DNA from 3 places in the Chryseobacterium nakagawai genome. Region 1 is predicted to be linked to each of the others. Evidence: riboswitches for the same ligand, from Rfam matches in the RefSeq annotation. Region 1 holds a riboswitch; each other region holds the start of a gene.

Region 1 (6,742 bases):
TTGAATCTTCCAAAAGACAATCAATCATACTGGTTTCTTCTTGATTCTGGAAACAGCGGGCCTTTACTTTTATCTACAGAAACTGCTGCAACCTGGAAGCTATCAAAAGACAAGGATCAAATGAATTCTGAGACTCCATTTATTATTGGAAAAAAAACATTTACCTCAAAGTCATTTACAAGAGATATTATTTATGATGGCGTACTCAATTTTGAAGCCATGTGCAGCTATATTTTCACAATTGATTTTAAAAATAACAGAGTTTGGATTGAATAAGCCGAACAAACAGCACCTTTCTTCCAAATATCTTTTATTTTCTAAACTAATTATCAAGGTCAATAATAATATAATAAAAAACGGCGGAATAAATCACGCCGTTTTCTGTTAAAAAAAATCTAATTATTGAATATCGACTATATACATAGTTCCTTTGTCTACCTTTCCCGTTTTAGGCAGTATTTTTGCTTTAGGATTCCCGTTTCCGTCATCTACTACTCCAAAATCATCATCATTGAAAACGGCCAGCTTATTATTTCCTAAATAAACAATTCCTTCAAATTTATCATGTTCATAACCTAGTTTTGCCACCAGATCTACAGCTATTTTTTTAGAAACAGGTTTAATTCCTGCATTGGTAAGCTCATCCCATGTACATTGCTCCAGTGCTTTTCCGTTTACCTTCATCCCATCTACCGCTGCAAGATCGGTTCCGTTTACATCTGTTGCATCATTTAGATTGATTCTGTATACTTTTTTAATTCCGCCCTGTGTTCCGAAGTTACCATCTCTTTCAATGACAAGGAATTCATTATTACCTAATGCTGTAATATCACAAACCGAATCAGAAGCTCCACCATCTTGTTTATATAGGTATTGTTTCGTTTGTCCAGTATTGATATCGAAAGTTACAATTCTCGTTAAGGTTGTATTTGTTGCCAACGCCTTTGATGGGACAAACATCATTGATTGTATGGTTCCTACCAATGTTTTTCCGTCCGGAGTCATACAAAGACCTTCCATTCCTCTGTTAGCTCTTCTTTTAGCTAAAACTGCAGGTAATTTTCTGTTTCCTGTATTTACCCCAATCGGGCTTATTCTTTCCAGCTCTACTCCATCAGCATTATAATGAACAATATGTGGTCCATATTCATCAGAAACCCAAAATGTACCATCGGGTGCTGCTACAATACTTTCACTATCTAAACCATATTTATCTGTACCCAGAACATTTCCTGCTGCATCGTAAGCTACTTCACCTGTACTTCCCATTCCTACTGGGTTTGGAAGTCCTGTAATAGGTTGTCCTGATGGATTTTTAAGTTTAATATATTTAATGACTTCCACATTCCCTTCTGCATTAATTTTAAAATGCATTATAGTTGGTGTAAAGTTGGGGGTTAAAAACTTTTTTCCGTTTAGGTAATCAGTGTTCGGGCCACGGTCTGTAATGACATAAAACTCTCCTTTTCTTGTAGGATGGGCGGCTGCGCCTGATCCAAATCCACCATTAATAACATCTACTCCGTTTATTGTTACCATTTTTGAAAACGGAAACTCCTGCGGAAGCTTAGAATAATTAATATCCTGGTTATTTACATTGTTGTCATCATCTTTGCTGCATGACCATAATGAAGCCATCATCAAAACAGATAATAGTAGTTTTTTCATATTAACTTTTATGGCGCGAAAGTATAACTTGATTATAAACTGATCTTGAATGTAATGATAATTGTATTTTAACAATATAACTTTGAGATTAATTCAATATAAACAACAAAAATTGAAATTTAACTTCGAAAATTCAAAATTAAAACTCAATTTATTATCAATCAATAAAACCCATTATTAAAAATATAATTCAACATCAGAAAAAGCTGACCATTGCTATATAATTCACAAAACAGACATCAAAAATTTATATGATATATTTGCACCGTTTTTAAGGTTGAACACTGTTCACTATAGGGAATCAAGTGAGAATATTATTCAAATCTTGAGCTGTACCCGCAACTGTAAGCTGTTTTACCTGTAGCTATACGATACCACTGGACTCCAAAGTCTGGGAAGGTCTGCTATAGGATGCGAGCCAGGAGACCTGCCTTGAAGACCCATTTAATTTCAGGATTAAAGATCATCCTGTCAATAAATAAGTTTCGGGAATAAAACTTTAATTTAATTATATTATGAGAAAAATCTCTCTTTTTTTCTTGCTGCTTTTTATGCAGTTATTCTTTGCTCAATTCACTGAAAACGACATTAAGTTTTGGGTAGGAACCGGTTCTAAAAAGGCTTATTTCATAGCCGATTTCAATGATAACAATACACCTGCCTCTTATGCGTGGGGCTATCGTTTTGATGGTAATAATTTAATGGCGGAAGACATGATTAACGCTATTGCGGCGGCAGAACCTACAATAGAGGCTGATATCCCTTCAGGGTTTCTGTACAGTTTTGCCTACAATCACCACACTCCAAGCACAGATGATTACTGGATTACCTGGTCTGGTCTCAATGCCGGGAATATGTCCAATCAAAATAATGGTGTAGGTTACACTGCTTTAACAGATGGATTGTGGTTTGGTATTACCTATGGTATTGATGAAATCGACACTCCACCATCAGCGCCTGTACCGGCTTACAGCTCCCAATGGTATACCTCATCTCAAATTACCAATTGGATTGGTACAGGAACTAATAAAAGTCTTGTTGTTGTAGATTTTGGAACCAATAACTCTCATGGTGAAGCCAACTCCTTCGTTTTTGGAATTCAATATAATGGCAGTATAACAGCGGAACAGGCTTTACAGCTAATTCAATCCCAAGCTTCATATTTCAATTTCACTTCTGGCAATAATCAAATTTCCAGTCTGTCATTAAATGCCTTTACGGGAAACAACTCTGGAGCAGAAAACTGGAAATTATATACAGGAAAAGATCTTTCCAGCTGGCAGAAAAAGAATGATCTTAGCCAGATACAATTGGGTAACAATAGCTGGTTGGGATTAAGCTTCGGAGAAAGAAGACCTTTCACTCCTACTGAGGCAAGTAACGCTACATTATCCGTCTCTTCTGTAAATAAAAAGGCCTTATTCAATATTTATCCTAATCCAACGAGTGATTTTATTCAGATTGAAAGTTCTGAAAAGGTGAAAGAAGTAAATATTTATTCTTCTTTAGGGCAGAAAATAATGACTTCACAAGCAACAAAAATTAATCTTAAAGCCTTAAATACCGGAATCTATTGGGTTGAGGTTAAAACCCAAAATGGTTCTACAGTGCATAAGGTTGTGAAGAAGTAAAAATGAATATAAAAATATGTGCATTCGCAGTCAAACAAAAAACGCATCCAAATTGGATGCGTTTTTTCAATATGATTATACAATCAATTATTTTTTTTCTGTAGATCTCTGTAAAACCTCATCTACCATTCCAAAGTTTTTAGCTTCTTCAGAAGTCATCCAGTAATCTCTATCGGAAGATTTCTCTACCCACTCATAAGTCTGCCCTGAATGAAGAGCGATAATGTCATAAAGCTCCTGCTTCAATTTCAACATCTCTCTTAAGTTGATTTCCATATCAGAAGCAACTCCCTGAGCTCCTCCTGAAGGCTGGTGAATCATAACTCTTGAGTGTTTAAGTGCAGAGCGCTTTCCTTTTTCTCCTGCCACCAATAATACAGCTCCCATTGAAGCAGCTATACCTGTACAGATTGTTGCTACATCAGGCTTAATGATCTGCATGGTGTCATAAATACCTAATCCTGCATACACACTACCCCCAGGAGAATTGATGTAGATCTGAATATCTTTAGACGGATCTGCACTTTCTAAGAATAAAAGCTGAGCAGTAACGATATTCGCTACCTGATCGTCAATTCCTGTTCCTAAAAAGATAATTCTGTCCATCATCAAACGAGAGAAAACGTCCATCTGAGCAACGTTTAGTCTTCTTTCTTCCATGATGTATGGAGTAAGATTCGTTGGGCCATACATTCCCATATACTGATCGGTAGCCAGACCGTTGTTTCCTAAATGTTTTACAGAGAAATCTCTGAATTCCTTTTTAATGTCCATATTTATATTATGTATTATTTTAATACTATTTTCAACGTTTAAATTACAATATTTATTCCTAAAATTTTATAGGACTTTTTGTCATAGAATCTGTAATTATTTTGTCTTACACTATCTCTTTCTATTCCCATAGATTCCTTTAATTGGGGAATATTCAATGATATTACTTAATCTAATGGAAGCCTGCTTCAACAAGGTAATTTTTTTAATAAGTTCATAGTATTTTACTTCATCAGTGCTGCTGTATTGATCCAGTTCCTTAGCCGTTTCTGTGATCAGATAATCAATATACCTGTATTTATGCAATAAAACATCACCCTGAATCTGATCTGCTACCTTATCTCCGTAATTAGGTGGATAAATATTTCTGGAAGCCCAGTTTTCAAGTTCATCCAGTGGCATCAAAGCATCTACAACCTTTGTTGTAATTTCCTCGTCCATAAAAGATACAAAAAAGTTTCCACTTCTCAATTCATCTTTCTGAATTCCCTCTCTTACCTGATTGATAATGATCTCATTTTCTTTGACTAAAAATGCGTACTGCTCTTCTTCAAAATGATGAAGAATCTCTTCAATGACTGTAATCTGATACTCTTCATTATTCTCATTTCTTCTTTTCAGTACAATATCTCCAAACATCAGCATATGATCTACCAGTTTATTCTCCATAAACAGGACATCGAATAAAAAAGGATCTTCTTTTTCCTGATCCAAAGGAACAATCTCCAGCTTTGGTGCGACTTTTTCCTTCTGTTGTTGCTGAACATGATGGGTCTGATTCTGGGTAATCTGCTTCTGAACATCAAGCTCATTGAAAAGACTCTGCTCAGAAAGTCCGAATTTATTGGAGACCTCCTTCAGGTATACCTCTCTTTTCAGTGCATTCTGTACAAAGGAAACCGATTTAACAATATCACGAATGGCCTCTGCCTTTTTAATAGGATCATTTCCAACATCCCGTAACAGAATCTCAGCTTTAAAGTCGATGAAATCCATCGCTTCATTTTCGATGTACTTTTCTACATATTCTTGTGGATGCTTTCTGGCAAAAGAATCCGGGTCATCCCCATCCGGAAAAAGCAGAACACGAATATTCATTCCTTCTGTAAGGAGCATATCAATACTTCGGAAACTCGCTTTGATTCCGGCATTATCTCCATCAAAAAGAATCGTTACATTTTCCGTAAGCCTTTTAATCAGCTTGATTTGCTCTGTGGTCAGGGAAGTTCCCGAACTGGCTACGACATTTTCAATTCCGGACATATGAAGCGAGATCACATCCATATACCCTTCCACTAAAAGACAGCCGTTCTTTCTTGAAATAGACTGTTTACTTTGGTTTAATCCATAAAGAACATTGGATTTATGATAAATTTCCGTTTCCGGTGAGTTAAGATATTTCGCTGTTTTTACGTTATTCTTAAGAATTCTGGCTCCAAAACCTAAAACCCTTCCTGAGAAACTATGGATTGGGAAAATTACCCTTTCCCGGAATCTGTCAACCCCTGCCGGAGTATTTTCAGGGAAAATAGAGAGTCCTGATTTTTCAAGAATTTCCTTAGTATATCCTTTCTCCAATGCATAAGTCGTAAAAGCATTTTTCTTTTCGGGAGAATATCCTAGTTGGAACTTTTTGATGATGTCATCTTTAAGCTCCCTTTCCTTGAAATAAGCAAAACCGATGCTTCTACCTTCTTCATCGTCCCAAAGGATTTCCTGAAAATAAGTATTGGCTACTTCATGAATTTTATATAACAGATCTTTTTCTGTTTGGGCATGTTTGGCTTCTTCAGAAATTTCACGCAGATCTTCTTCGATTTCAATTCCATATTTCTTGGCAGCATGACGAAGCGCCTCAGGATAAGTGAAGTTCTCAATTTCCATCAGGAAAGAAATCGCCGTCCCTCCTTTTCCGGTAGAGAAGTCTTTCCAGATCTGCTTACTTGGAGAGACTACAAAACTGGGAGACTTTTCCTCGTGAAAAGGGCTGAGTCCTTTAAAATTAGACCCTGCTCTTTTCAACTGAACGTACTCTCCTACTATCTCTTCTACCCGTATTGTTGAAAAAATTTTGTCTATTGTCTGCTTCGAAATCATAATGCAAAAATACACATAAAAAAAAACCTTACAATTATATAACTTTATATAACTAGTTGTATATATATCGACTGTTTTATGATTATTTTTGCAAACAAATCAGCCTATGCAATTCACTATACATACCATCGAAGACTGGCAGGAAGTTGTTGACAATATTCTTCCTCAACTAAAACATAATATCCTTTTACTTAAAGGGAATCTAGGGGCAGGAAAAACCACTTTTTCCCAATTTTTGCTTAAAAATCTGGGAAGTAAGGATGAAGTAAACTCCCCTACCTATTCTATCGTTAACGAATATAATACTTCAAAAGGAAAAGTATTTCATTTTGATCTTTACCGCTTAAAAAACATTGAAGAAGTATATGATATTGGCATTGAAGAATATCTTGACAACTCTTTTCTATGCATTATTGAGTGGCCGGAAGTGTATGAAGAAGAGCTATACGGCCTCAACTACCACACAATGAGTATTGTGAACACAGGTGAAAGCAGAGAAGTTTCATTCGAGTAAATATTGTGTATCTTTGCTTATTAATTCAGTATTAAAATAACAATCTGTAAGACATAAT
Region 2 (6,742 bases), 1.3 Mb from region 1:
TTATTCATGTTGATCAGTTTCATTTAATTATATAAAAAGGCAAAATGGGCAGGGATATTTCCACCTTCGGTTTTCCATTTAAAATGTCCGTTTTTATCAAAACAGTATACAAATCCCATTGATACGTAGTTTCGGGCATCTGTCATATAAATATCTTCTGTAATTGGATTGACTGCGATTCCGTAAGGTGTTTTAATGATGGATTCGTATTCTTTATCAATAATCCTATTGGAAATAACCTGCTCATTCTTTACGTCTATGATTCCAAATGTTTTTACATAAGCATGGGTATTATAATTGAATTCATTTCCGTAGTAATACAACTTATCATTCACGATGGTCATTTCACTAACGGCAATATGAAAGTCTTTCTTTATCACTCCGGTTGCTGCATCTACCAGGTATAAATTGGAAGGAACATTATAATAATCTCCTCTTGAACTTACATATAGATCTCCGTAATTGTCTTTTTTAAGACGGTGAAGGTTAATGGCAACATCAATTTTTTTCTTTTCTGTAAAAGTGTTCAGATCAATTACAGAAACAGTCCTATCATAATTCGGAACCATGTATCCTCCGGAATTGGCAACAAATAATTGATTTCCCACAATTTCCATTTCTTCGGGCTGGTATCCTACTGTTGCTGTACGCTGGATGGAAAGGGATACAGTATCTATTTCTGCAACTTTACCTTTGGGAGCCAGCGGATTGATATCTACAGGACCGGCATAGCTGCTGGCATACGCTTTTCCATCCTTGAAGGTCATGTATCTGCAATTCTGTAAATAAATTGATTTAATATGCTTGGCAGTCTTAGCATCAAGAACTTCGATGGTATTGGAAACATTGACCACAATATATAGCTTGCTTCCATAGATTTTAATATCATTTCCTACGTCTCCCAGTTCTTTTAAAACATTCGGATTGATCTCGGAATAAATATTCCGATAATAGGTGCCTTTGGTATAATCAAAAAAATCAAGGGTGCATTTATTGCTTCCCATATTTCCTTCATTCAATACATAGAATCCTTTTATTCCCGTGTTTTCAACAGGGTTAAGCCCTTCCACAACTTCCATAGGAATAAGAATCTCATCGGTACGACAGGAAACAAGCGTTACCAATGCAAAAAACAAGAAATAAATATTTAGCTTTCTCATAAGGTGAAGTTTAAAGTGAGTCTGAAATTTCTTCCCGGCATAGGATAGTTTTTTACCACATCATAATATTGGTTAAAAACATTGTTCATTTCAAGGTTGATTTTAAAAGGATGCCCTGCCAGTCTCAATTTTCTCTGAACAGAAAGATCGTGGGTATACCAGGGCTGAATAAAATTGTACTGAATATTATCCAGCTGCCCATCATATCTTTCTCCTACATAAATTGTACTGTAGTTGAAGCTCCAGTCTTTATAGTCGGCCATTAAGGTAAAAGATCCACTATGCCTGGGTGTATAAGGGATTTGTTGTCCATAATAGGTTTCTGTCTTCCCTTCACTAATCGTTTTATCTTTCGCTCTCTGGTAGGTATATGCTAATAATGGTTTAACTTTTACATCTCCAAACATTAATTCGGTCTGAATGTTCACGTCTGTTCCGATGATTTCGACCTTTCCAAGGTTCAGCATCATCCATCTAAACATATTGGTAGTAGGGACAGCAACAATTTTATCTGTTACCTTGTTATAATATCCATCTACTTTTATATAAAGTCCTTTAAATAAAGAATGATCGTATTTTTTCTGATACGTAAACCCTACATCATACTGATGGGTAAACTCGGGTTGCAGATAAGTATTTCCTACGCTGGTATAATACAGATCATTAAAAGTTGGTAATCTGAAGATATTTTTATAGAATGCCCTAAGCGTAAGTTCCGGTATTGAAGTCGGCTGGTAGCTCATAAAGAAGGCTGGTGTAAATTCTCTTCTGTCATCAGGTCGCTTGTTCATTCTTACCTCCTCAAAGGTAAATGTCCCTAAAAGGCTTCCTAAGAATTTAAATCTGTTCCACTGATAGGTTGTAGCCAATGCAACAAGAGTTGTATAACGCGTAGGATAAGAAAATTCACGTAAATCAGCATCAAGATTATTATACTGAAAGTCCCCACTTAAACTCACATCCCAATTTGAATTGATTGTATAAATATTGGAAGATGAAAGATAAACCTCCCGTTGGATATAGGTATTTTTTGCGGGATAAACTGCCTGAGATAATACTGTATCATTAAAATAAGTATAATCATAAGCAAACTTCGCCTTCAGCTGAGTTTCAAGCTTAGGAAACAGCTTTTTTCTGAAATTGGCCTGTACAAAATAGTTTTCATCAAGCATTCTTGCACCTCTTGCTTTAAAACGCTTCTTTACAATAGGTGCCGGAATACCACGGTTTGAAATATAACCGTATCCACGGATATTCCAGCTTCCGTTATTTAAAGTTCCATTAATAGCGGTTTCAAAACGCTTTGCCTTAATATCGGAATCATATCTTTTGGAAATGGTATCAGCTGCTGTAGTACCGTTTGGGAATTTCCTACCATAGTAAAATTTGTAAAGGCCATCACTTTGGAGAAATTCTGCACTGGCGCTTGCTGAAATTCTTTTTGAAATTTTTTGTTCTAAACGGAAGGAAGGATTAAATAAATCAATAGAAGCACTTTTTGCTCTGATCAGAAGATTGGTTTTCTTACCGCCGGTGAATGTTGGTGTTTTGGGTTGTAAATAAATGGATCCCGATGACCCGAAATCTTTGGCAGGCTGGAAAATTTCACTTTTCTGACCGTTGTACAATGAGATTTCTTCAAGATCATCCAAAGAATACCTTCCTAAGTCTACCAATCCGTTCTGAGCATTCCCTAATTGGATTCCATCATAGAAAACACCTACATGCTGACTTCCCATACTTCGGATATTGACCGTCTTCAAACCACCCATTCCGCCATAATCTTTAATCTGAACTCCGGCAAAATATCTCAGTGCATCAGCAACAGAATGACTGTTGAGCCGTTCAAGCTCTTCGCCTTGTAAGACCTGAGCAGGAAGGATTTCTTTAAAATTCTTTTTGTAAATATTGACAGTCTTTATAGCTTCTCCTTTAATACTGTCTTTTTTATGAGTCTGAGAAAACAGGAATTGTGAGGTAAACACGAATGCCGTGAAAACAATTTTATGGAATTGAAATGTAGTTAGTTTTGCTATCATTAGCTCATTCATGGATCATGATGACGCTAATGGATATAAGAAAAGCAACGACAAAGCACAGCTGTCACTGCACAAAATCATTGTTGTCCTAAGCTTTATTCCACGAAAGCGTCAAACGTTTATTATTTCTGGCAGGTCTTCTGACTTACTCCGTTTTTGAAATCCTTCCCATTCCTAAAAACAGTGGATCTATTTTTCAAAAACTTTGGTGTGGAGCTTACAGCAGCGGGTCTGTTCCGGATTTTCACCGGATTCCCTTTTAAGAGCTTATTATGGCTCACCAAATTCCGGCAAAGATATAAAATTCCCACCAGATACGATGGTATGCAGAACAAAATGATTATCAATCAATAAACATGAAAAATCCCGCTACATTGTAACGGGATTTAAACAATCAATTTTTACTGAGTTTTTCTGTTTTTAGCAATGATTATTTTTTCACAAATTCACGATCGCTCAGTGTTTTCAGAAACAGGATAAGATTGGTCTTTTCCTGCTCTGAGAGAGGAATTCTGTTTCCATTATTTTTAAAAACAGGATCAAGATTATCTGCAGATAGAACCCCTTTATCAAAATAATCAAGGACTGCCCTTAATGTTGGGAACTGGCCATAGCTTCCATAAGGAGCCGTATATTCTACATTTCTTAAAGAAGGAACTCTGAAGCTCATATAATCTGCTGGAATACCGGTAACTCTTCCCCGTCCCGCCTCATTGGTATCCGGATTTACAGGAAACCCGATATTTCTGAAACTCTGATCGGTAAATAATTCTGTATTATGACAACTCACACATTTCTGTTGAAAAGTCTGATATCCCAAGGCTTCATTTTCTGTGAAAGTTTCTCCTCCTTTTCTTTTTACCTTATCATATTTGCTATTAGCAGAAATCAGGGTGTACTCATACTGTGCAATACTTTTATAAATTCTTTCAGCAGTAATGGTTTCGTCTCCAAAGGCTTTTCGGAACAGATCTTTATACATCATATCATCTCTTATTTTGCCTATCACCTCCAGAATAGAAGAACCCATTTCTTCATGAGTGATAATAGGAACTAAGGGTTGATTCTCCAATTGAAGGATATTGCCATCCCAATTATAAAACTTCATAAAGAGCATGTTCTGAATAGCAGGAACATTTCGCAATCCTACTCTATTCTGAATTCCTATTCCCTGTGCATTATGATCTGCAAAGGCATTTCCTTGTATATGACAACTGGAGCAGGAAATACTATTATCTGCACTCAGCCTTTTCTCATTAAATAATTTTTCCCCCAACTCTACTCCATATTTTGTAGGTCTGTTAGAGTTCACCGAATTGTTTAGTTCCGGAAATCCAGACGGAATATTGAGCGAAATCTGTGGATTATCGCCAGAAATAGGTTCGTAACGATCGTTATTACAAGATATTAACAGAATAATAATGGCTAAAATGCTTAATCCTTTTTTCATTGCAGCAGAAAGAAGTTTAGTTTTCAACAGCACTCACTGAAAACATTCCGGAAATATCACTTGAACCGTTTCCACCGAGGTTATCAACAAATTTTACCATTTGGTTAGCAGTATGAATATTCGGAGTAGCATTGCCATCTGATCCTGTTCCCGTAACCAATACAATCGTATTGATTTTCCCCGTCAACAATTTATCAAAATCTGCTTTAATAATAATTTTAGGCGCTTTGCTACCCACGATAGCATGTTGGGAAAGATCTAAAGTGACATCTCTATACGCATCTACTCCCTGGGTAAAATTACCTTCTGATCCTTTTATGGTACTTCCTGTGTGGATAGACATCTGTTTGTTATCTGTTCCATAAAAACCTTCAATTTTTGTAAAACGATACCCTGCTCCCCACTCCCACATCATTTGGGTATCATTGGAACCTGCAGTGGCATAGAACTTTGGAAATCTCACCTGATCCAAAACATTCAGATCTTTTTTTACTCCTAATCCGAATTTGATTTTTTTATACTCTCCAGCAGGTATATTACTCAATAAGTAACGAAGCGTTTCCGGTTTTGATTGGTCAATCACTGTAGCGCCCTGATCCAGATCATTGACTTTATAAGGGACTTCATTACCATCTGCTTTTACCAGACGAATATTACTGATTACATATTTCAATTCTGAAAAATGATGAGCCTGTCCTTCTGCTGAGGTATTGATCGTGGCTGTACTTGAAGTAGCACCTCCGAGAATAATCGTTTCATTTTTAAACGTATTCTTGAATTCAAGGGTAACGTTATTGGCAACAGGATTATCATCACTGTTTTGGCAAGAAATTACACCTAATGAAAAAGCAGATAATAGTAGATATTGTTTTAAGTTTTGCATTTTAAAAATTTTAGTTGTTGTTTTAATTAAAGTTTCTGTCATCTTTAAAAGTTGACTTTTAAAGACGTATAAATATTACGACCCATTCTTGGGATATTTCCCCAGTCTGCATAGGTGCTGTAATATTTGTTTAACAGGTTTTCGGCTCCTACCTGAAAAATGGTCTTAAGTTTTTTGATTTTGAAAGTATAATCCATGGAAAAATTCCATACGGTGTAAGCCGCTGTCTGATCTTCACCATATTCCGGACTGTAATTAAGCTGAACAAAATCTCCATTTACAGAGGTCTGAACTCCAAAATTCCCATGGGTATAATGTAAAGAGGTCAGATAGCTCAAAGGACGGATGAAAGGCAGATTTTTTCCTTTATCATCCCTTCCTCTTGCATACGTCAATGTTCCTTTCCAGTGTAAATCCGGAATAATGCTGTAATTGGCATTCAGAGACATATTAAAGAGTGTGGCATGATCCAGTGAAGTATAAGCCTTTACTCCTACCGATTGATAATTCATAGGACTTCCAAGACTCAGAATTCTTCCGATAATATAATTCTGAATATAGAAGTAATTCACTTTGGCTTCAATACTCATCTTTTCATTCCTAAAACCTGCACTGGCATTGGTTTCATAAGAAATTTCATTTTTTAGGTCAGGATTTCCGATATAGTCATAGCGGTCAAAGCTGTTGTAGATATAATAGCCATACCCTTCTGAAACGGAAGGCGCTCTATGGCCGTAGCCCGTTCCTACAGAAAAATTAAAATGATGATTGGTAAATTGATATCCTGCATGCAGGCTGGGAAGAATTCTAGTCTTTTTCGGTGATGCTCCCGGATGGAAGATCCAATTGAATTCAGGATATTTAGACTCATTATAGTTCAGTCCTAATGATCCTCCGAAACTCAAACGGCTTTTATCAGATATATCCCATTTGTTATTCATCGAAAGACTGGCAAAACGTGTAGTTACCCAAGGCCAGCTATACGCAAACATAGTTCTGTTCTTTCTATCCTGAGGATACATCCGCATTTCTGCAATTGATGTATTGTTGTAGGCATTAAGTTCTATGTCTGAAGTATACCGCTCTTTTGTGAGATTCATTGAAGAAACCAGCCCATAGGTAGTACTCCATCCCGGCATATCCATGTGTACCAGATTCTCAGGACGCTTTGTGTCATCCATATAATGTTCAATGGTATTGAAATAGATTT
Region 3 (6,742 bases), 2.0 Mb from region 1:
CGGATCAGTATGATAGACTGCTTTGTATATTTCTCCTACATAAAAGAATCCTGCATGGCCTAAAGGAGACAAGACAGCTCCCGTTAATAAAATCCAGTATACCGCCACTGAATACCATGTTTTGGTATCTTTAAAAAACTGAAAAACCAACCAGGTTGCCGGAAGTAACAATGGCCCTGTGAGTGCTCCGATTAAAGCTCCAAACATCAATCGCGGAGTCGATCCCTCTAACATTAGGGTTGCAAATTCTACATCCACCTGGTTGGCATAAGTCTTTGAAAATAATGGATAGTCAGCAGGATTCGGGTCAAATCCAGCAACAAAAACATCTCCAATGATCCAGCATATAGATACGATGATAGCCGCTGCAAAAGACCAGTTTATTTTACTTGAATAATTCATATTTCGTTCTTTATTTTAATAATTTTTGATTCTAAAAAATCTGAGATTATACTATATTTTCAATTTTAAAATCAGAATTGATGAATTCAACAGTTTGTAATCCTTTTCCCTGTACAAGCTCTAACCCCTCCTGATTGATAAGCAATTGATTTAACATACTAATATTCAAATCATCTGTTCCGACCTTTATGCTTTTCACTCCCACAATTCCATTGGGGTGTTTAAATTCTTTAGGTCTGGGATTGGGAACATAGGCAGACATAAAAAAAGGAAAATCAATATCATCCGGCATCAGAAGTTCCCATGTAAGCTTATTTCCATCTATATCTTTTCTTTTAGCTTTATGAAACCTGAACCCGCTGTTTCTGCTTTTGAAAAACTGTTTCTCTGAATTCAAGTTTTCTAATGTAGACTCCAAAGACCATTCACACCAGCCTTCCTTTACGTTTCCCCACTGCCTCATCCGTTCTAAAACGGACTGATAGCCAAAGATTTTCATCATCCATTTTATATAGCCAGGAAGTCCGGAATTATGGTAAATTTCGATAAAGACCCCTTTTTCAAACCAGATCAAAGCATTATAAGCCTTATCAGGATATGTTCCATATTCTACAATAAAACCCGCGTCCTGCAACTTTTTTACAGCAATATGTAAGTCTTGTACCTGGTACAATACATGACTTAATTGTACATTATTATTCATTTCTATCCTCATTTTCCTGATGCCTTTCCATTGCAGATTTATCTTCTGCAACTCCCGATTTCCAATAAGAATAAGCATATAATTCTCCCTGTTTCCATTGCTTTTCTTTACGGAGATAGTGACGAATTTCCTTTACTGAAGAAAACTCCGCTGCCACATATCCGGTTCTGGATGATTCCGGTAATATCTGCTGCTTTACAACTTCTGGAAGGCGGCTGCCTTTTTGAGGATATTCATTATGAATCCAAATAAAATTGATGTCTGCCAATGTCTGCAGCTCCTGCTCATCCACCTTACCATCTACTTCAAGGATACAGGTTCCTTTTGCAGAAGGGGGTAAATCTTCAAGAATAGAAGCAATCACCGGAATTCCTGTTGCATCGCCAACGAGTAAATAATTATCTGCCTCGGCATACAATTCTGTTTTCCCGTTCTTCATTAAAATTCCCAATGCGTCTCCTTCCTTTGTATTAAGTGCCCATGCTGAAGCTGGTCCTTCATCTCCATGAGCCACAAAATCAATCCAAATCTCATTTCGGACAAGATCAATGCCCCGGTGCGTATACGTTCTGATAACGGGACGGGTCTCCTCCGGCTGGGGCTTCCATTCCATTTTTTCATAATCAAATTCTGGGAAATAAATTCGATCAACTCCTTGAGGCGGAATAAGAATTTTATTATTCACTCCAATTGTCGTGTTGGCAATCAATGGTACGCATTCCCCTGTAAGAAAGATCCGGATATAATGAGGTGTAATGTATTTTTTCCCGGTCACGGTCAATTCCCCTTGTATAGTCTCCATTTTTTTCATGATATCTTCTTTTTTGTTATTTCCTATTTGATTTCAATTGATAAAAACAAAACCCATTATTAAGAATCATTCTAAATAATTATTATCTTTGTGCAAAACTAATAAGTAAAACGGAAGGATGAGGTATGCAAAAGGGAGTAAAAAGTCCGCAAAAAGGAAAATTTTAATCAAAACAAATAAGGATGGCATTAAGAGTCTACGATGATAAAATTGGAGGAACATTGGTGGAAAGAAAATATCCCAATGCCTATTTTATAAACGATGGTGATATCAGAGAGTATGTTACTCATTTGAAACCTCCTTATGGAGAAGGGTTTTATCATGAAATCTGTTTTGAAAATGTTCATATCGGTTTTGGAAATGTCTCTCTCAAAAACAAAGTATTACTGTACTTTGAAGCAGACTTTGAAAGTGTTGAGATGCATTTTTCACTAAAGGGCAAAAGTGCAGCTCTTTCAGATAATTTTGGTTATAAAGTATGTTTTGAGAGTTATCAGCACAACATTATTTATGCCCATCAGATGTCTGGCCAGATGGAATTTGACGGTCATGAAATGCAGATCCTGGAAATCAATTTAGCCCCTGCCTTCTTTAAAAAATTTCTTCCAGAAGATTCTGAACTCTTCAATACATTCAGGAATGCCATTGAAAAACAGCATTCGTGTCTTATCAACCCGGATCATAACCGGATCAGTCTGGAAATGTATCAACTTCTGAATGACATCATCCATTGTGACCGAAAAGGTGTTTTTAAAAGAATCTATCTTGAAGCAAAAGTGGCAGAACTTCTCCTTTTACAGTTGGAACAGCTTTTTAACAGCAAATCTTCATCCCTTCTTAAAAAAGATGAAGAGAAAATATATGCGGTGAGAGATTTTATCATTAACAATCTTGACCAAAACTGTTCATTAATAGACCTTGCTCATCAAGTAGGGACCAATGAATTTACATTAAAAAAAGGCTTTAAGGAACTGTTTGGAACTACCGTTTTTAATTTCTGGAATGATACAAAGATGGAACAGGCAAAAAAAATGCTTCTTGAAGGAGATTTGAATATTAATGAAATTTCTGAAATTATCGGGTACAAAAATCCGAGACATTTTTCAGCAGCATTTAAGAGAAAGTATAATTTAATTCCTAGTAAACTTAGGAACGCCAATGGTATAACTCACTAAATTCATCAATAATCTCAACTTAATTCACCCGTTAAAATTCATAAAATCATCCCTTAGTGCTCACCCTTCGCTATAAGACTTAACTCCACTATTTTCAAATATAAAAAGTAGCCATAAAAACACATCTTTTATTTTATTTCATGTAACATTCAGCCTTATTTGTTAATGATTTGGTAATAAGAAAACACTACAAAAAGACTGATTTTTATCATATCACCAAAAAACAAAGATTCACAAAACAAACATTATCAATTAATTATCCAAAATTAATTATTGTTTACATAAAATATTTTGTCGTTCTCATAAAATGGCTATATTTACCACCAAGGAGTTCTTAACACCTTCTTTATCAACCGAAATTGGTTACACTTAGCGGTGTATTAAAAGGGAATCGTGTGTAAATCACGAACTGTCGCGCAACTGTAAGTAACAACTAAAGGTTTTTATCAAATCAATATCCACTGTATACTCCGGTATATGGGAAGGATGATAAAAACTGTTACAAGTCAGGAGACCTGCCTATTTCGTAGTGACGATGCTTTCGCGATCTGAAGCTTATAGTCAGGTATGATACGGTATGGATAATTGTGTGATAATATTGTTTATCTACTGATCTCATTTTTGAGGTAGATACTGGCAGAATAGCGTGTGCTTATTCTGTAGGTCTATAACTCATCCGTGTCCCCTTTCCATAATTTTTCTTTCTCACAAAACATCGTGAAGTTTATCAAGAACTTTTTATTGGGTTTAATCTATGTAAAAAGTTAAAAATGTACCAAGCCAATCACGATTATGCATCCATGGGCAAGAGATCTATCACAAAGTTCTCATGCTGCAGAGTTTCACAACAACCTCAAGCTTCATGCTCATCAACAACGCATCTGATTTCTTCAGATCATTTTCTTTTTACCGCACAGCAGCAGCATAGCAACTCTTCTTTCTTATCGCACAAATTTCAACTAAACAATACATATTAAAATGACTAAAAATGAAAACTGGAAGTCCCCCGGTGCTCAGTTCCGGGAGGCCATGCACAAAGAAAGTCCTCTTCAGATTGTAGGAGCCATCAATGCCAATCATGCATTATTGGCTCAACAAGCAGGCTTTAATGCCATTTATCTTTCGGGAGGCGGTGTTGCTGCCGGATCTTTAGGAGTTCCGGATCTTGGAATTACCACGCTGGAAGATGTATTAATAGACATTCAGCGTATTACCAATGTTTGTGATTTGCCTTTATTGGTAGATGTAGATACAGGTTTTGGCCCATCAGCGTTTAATGTCGCCAGAACGGTAAAGTCATTAATCAAAGCAGGAGCTGCTGCTCTGCATATTGAAGATCAGGTAGGAGCAAAACGTTGTGGTCATCGTCCAGGAAAAGAAATTGTAAGCCAAGAAGAAATGGTAGACCGATTGAAGGCTGCTGCTGACGCGCGTACCGACGAAAACTTCGTAATCGGAGCCAGAACAGATGCCTTTGCCAATGAAGGATTGGAAAAAACCTTAGAAAGAGCAGCGGCTTATAAAGAAGCCGGGGCTGATTTCATTTTCGCAGAAGCCGTTCCCGATTTAAGCTTCTATCAAAAATTTGTAGATGCTACAGGAATCCCTGTATTGGCTAATATAACCGAATTTGGAATGATCAATCTATACACGGTTGATGAATTGAAAAACGCAGGAGTAGGATTGATCCTCTACCCTCTTTCAGCCTTCCGTGCTGCCAATAAAGCCGCGTTGAATGTATATGAGCACATTCGTAAAGATGGAACTCAGGCCCATGTATTAGACACAATGCAAACCAGAGAAGAACTCTACCAAAGCATTGGATACCATGACTATGAACAAAAATTAGATAACCTTTTTAAACAAAATATTAGTAATGTCAACGAATAGCGAACCAACATTCAAGCCTAAGAAAAGCGTAGCCCTTTCAGGAGTAGCAGCAGGTAACACCGCGCTTTGCAGCGTAGGAAAAAGTGGAAATGATCTTCATTACAGAGGATATGATATTCTGGATCTGGCAGAGAAAGCAGAATTTGAAGAAGTAGCTTATCTTTTGATCTATGGTCAGCTGCCTACAGGAGCTCAGTTGAAAAATTATAAAGCCAAATTAAAATCCCTTCGAGGGCTTCCGCATTCTGTAAGAAATATTTTAAAGAGTATTCCTGCAGCGGCTCATCCCATGGATGTCATGCGTTCTATGGTATCCGCTATTGGAAGTATTCAGCCTGAAAAAGATGATCACAATGTGGCAGGAGCAAGAGATATTGCTGATAAATTATTAGCTTCATTCAGTTCCGGACTTTTGTACTGGTATCACTACACCCACAATGGTAAGGAAATCAATGTAGAAACAGATGATGATACGATTGGCGGGCATTTCCTTCACCTTTTACATGGTAAAAAAGCTCCTGATTCCTGGGTAAAAGCCATGGAAATATCGCTTAACCTTTATGCGGAACATGAATTTAATGCTTCTACATTCACCGCTCGTGTTATTGCCGGAACGGCATCAGATTTTTATTCATGTATCACAGGAGCTATCGGTGCTTTAAGAGGACCAAAACATGGAGGAGCCAATGAAGTGGCCTTCGAAATCCAAAGCCGTTACAACTCACCGGACGAAGCTGAAGCTGATATTCGCCAGCGTATTGCTAACAAAGAGGTAATTATCGGATTTGGACACCCTGTTTATACAATTTCAGACCCTAGAAACGTAGTCATTAAAAAAGTAGCCAAAGAACTTTCAGAAGAGGCTGGAGATATGCTGTTGTATAATATCGCTGAAAGGTTAGAAACCGTGATGTGGGAAGAAAAGAAAATGTTCCCGAACCTGGATTGGTTCTCTGCGGTATCTTACCATTTAATGGGAGTACCAACCCTTATGTTTACTCCACTGTTCGTTATTTCCAGAGTGACAGGATGGAGCGCTCACATTATTGAACAGAGACAGGATGGAAAAATCATTCGTCCAAGTGCCAATTATACAGGCCCGGAAAATAAAGAATACGTTTCTCTACAAGACAGAAAATAAACAAATTACCTAATAATAAAACTATAAAACAAAGATGTCATCACACATTTCAAATGAAAGACCACAACCGGATCAAGTATTAGTAGATATTGCAGATTATGTATTAGACTACGAAATTAAAAACGATTTAGCCTGGAAGACCGCTCATTATTGTCTTCTGGACACCATCGGATGTGGTCTGGAAGCTCTAACTTATCCAGCTTGTACAAAACTTTTAGGCCCTATCGTGAAAGGAACAATTGTTCCTAATGGTGCGAAGGTTCCGGGAACACAATTTCAATTAGATCCTGTGCAGGCTGCTTTCAATATCGGAGCTATTATCCGTTGGCTAGATTTTAATGATACATGGCTGGCTGCTGAATGGGGACATCCGTCAGATAACCTGGGTGGAATTTTAGCAACAGCAGACTGGTTATCAAGAACCAATATTGCGGAAGGAAAAGCGCCTTTAAAAATGAAGCAGGTATTGGAAGCTATGATCATGGCTCACGAGATTCAGGGCGTAATGGCATTGGAAAACTCTTTCAATAAAGTAGGTCTTGATCATGTATTATTGGTAAAACTGGCTTCTACAGCTGTTGTTGGAAAATTGATAGGCTTAACTCGTGATGAGATCATCA

The links. A riboswitch is a leader RNA that binds a small molecule or an ion and turns the genes downstream of it on or off. The one in region 1 is predicted to bind cobalamin.
Region 2: another riboswitch for cobalamin. It lies ahead of EL260_RS02870 (TonB-dependent receptor plug domain-containing protein); the one in region 1 lies ahead of EL260_RS08835 (T9SS type A sorting domain-containing protein).
Region 3: another riboswitch for cobalamin. It lies ahead of prpB (methylisocitrate lyase); the one in region 1 lies ahead of EL260_RS08835 (T9SS type A sorting domain-containing protein).

The regions. Positions count from the first base shown of each region.
Region 1 covers NZ_LR134386.1:1,916,785-1,923,526, reverse strand. The annotation lists gene EL260_RS08845 (pepsin/retropepsin-like aspartic protease family protein) at 1-276, shown strand, start outside; gene EL260_RS08840 (esterase-like activity of phytase family protein) at 400-1,668, opposite strand; cobalamin riboswitch at 1,926-2,117, shown strand; gene EL260_RS08835 (T9SS type A sorting domain-containing protein) at 2,184-3,299, shown strand; gene clpP (ATP-dependent Clp endopeptidase proteolytic subunit ClpP) at 3,387-4,073, opposite strand; gene dnaG (DNA primase) at 4,185-6,170, opposite strand; gene tsaE (tRNA (adenosine(37)-N6)-threonylcarbamoyltransferase complex ATPase subunit type 1 TsaE) at 6,277-6,684, shown strand.
Region 2 covers NZ_LR134386.1:633,288-640,029, reverse strand. The annotation lists gene EL260_RS02880 (cell surface protein) at 1-8, opposite strand, end outside; gene EL260_RS02875 (YncE family protein) at 24-1,160, opposite strand; gene EL260_RS02870 (TonB-dependent receptor plug domain-containing protein) at 1,157-3,199, opposite strand; cobalamin riboswitch at 3,313-3,499, opposite strand; gene EL260_RS02865 (cytochrome-c peroxidase) at 3,630-4,649, opposite strand; gene EL260_RS02860 (MbnP family protein) at 4,666-5,532, opposite strand; gene EL260_RS02855 (TonB-dependent receptor plug domain-containing protein) at 5,577-6,742, opposite strand, start outside.
Region 3 covers NZ_LR134386.1:3,958,291-3,965,032, forward strand. The annotation lists gene EL260_RS17865 (DUF6796 family protein) at 1-402, opposite strand, end outside; gene EL260_RS17870 (VOC family protein) at 449-1,105, opposite strand; gene EL260_RS17875 (siderophore-interacting protein) at 1,098-1,916, opposite strand; gene EL260_RS17880 (helix-turn-helix transcriptional regulator) at 2,099-3,091, shown strand; cobalamin riboswitch at 3,435-3,628, shown strand; gene prpB (methylisocitrate lyase) at 4,070-4,981, shown strand; gene prpC (bifunctional 2-methylcitrate synthase/citrate synthase) at 4,968-6,122, shown strand; gene EL260_RS17895 (bifunctional 2-methylcitrate dehydratase/aconitate hydratase) at 6,157-6,742, shown strand, end outside.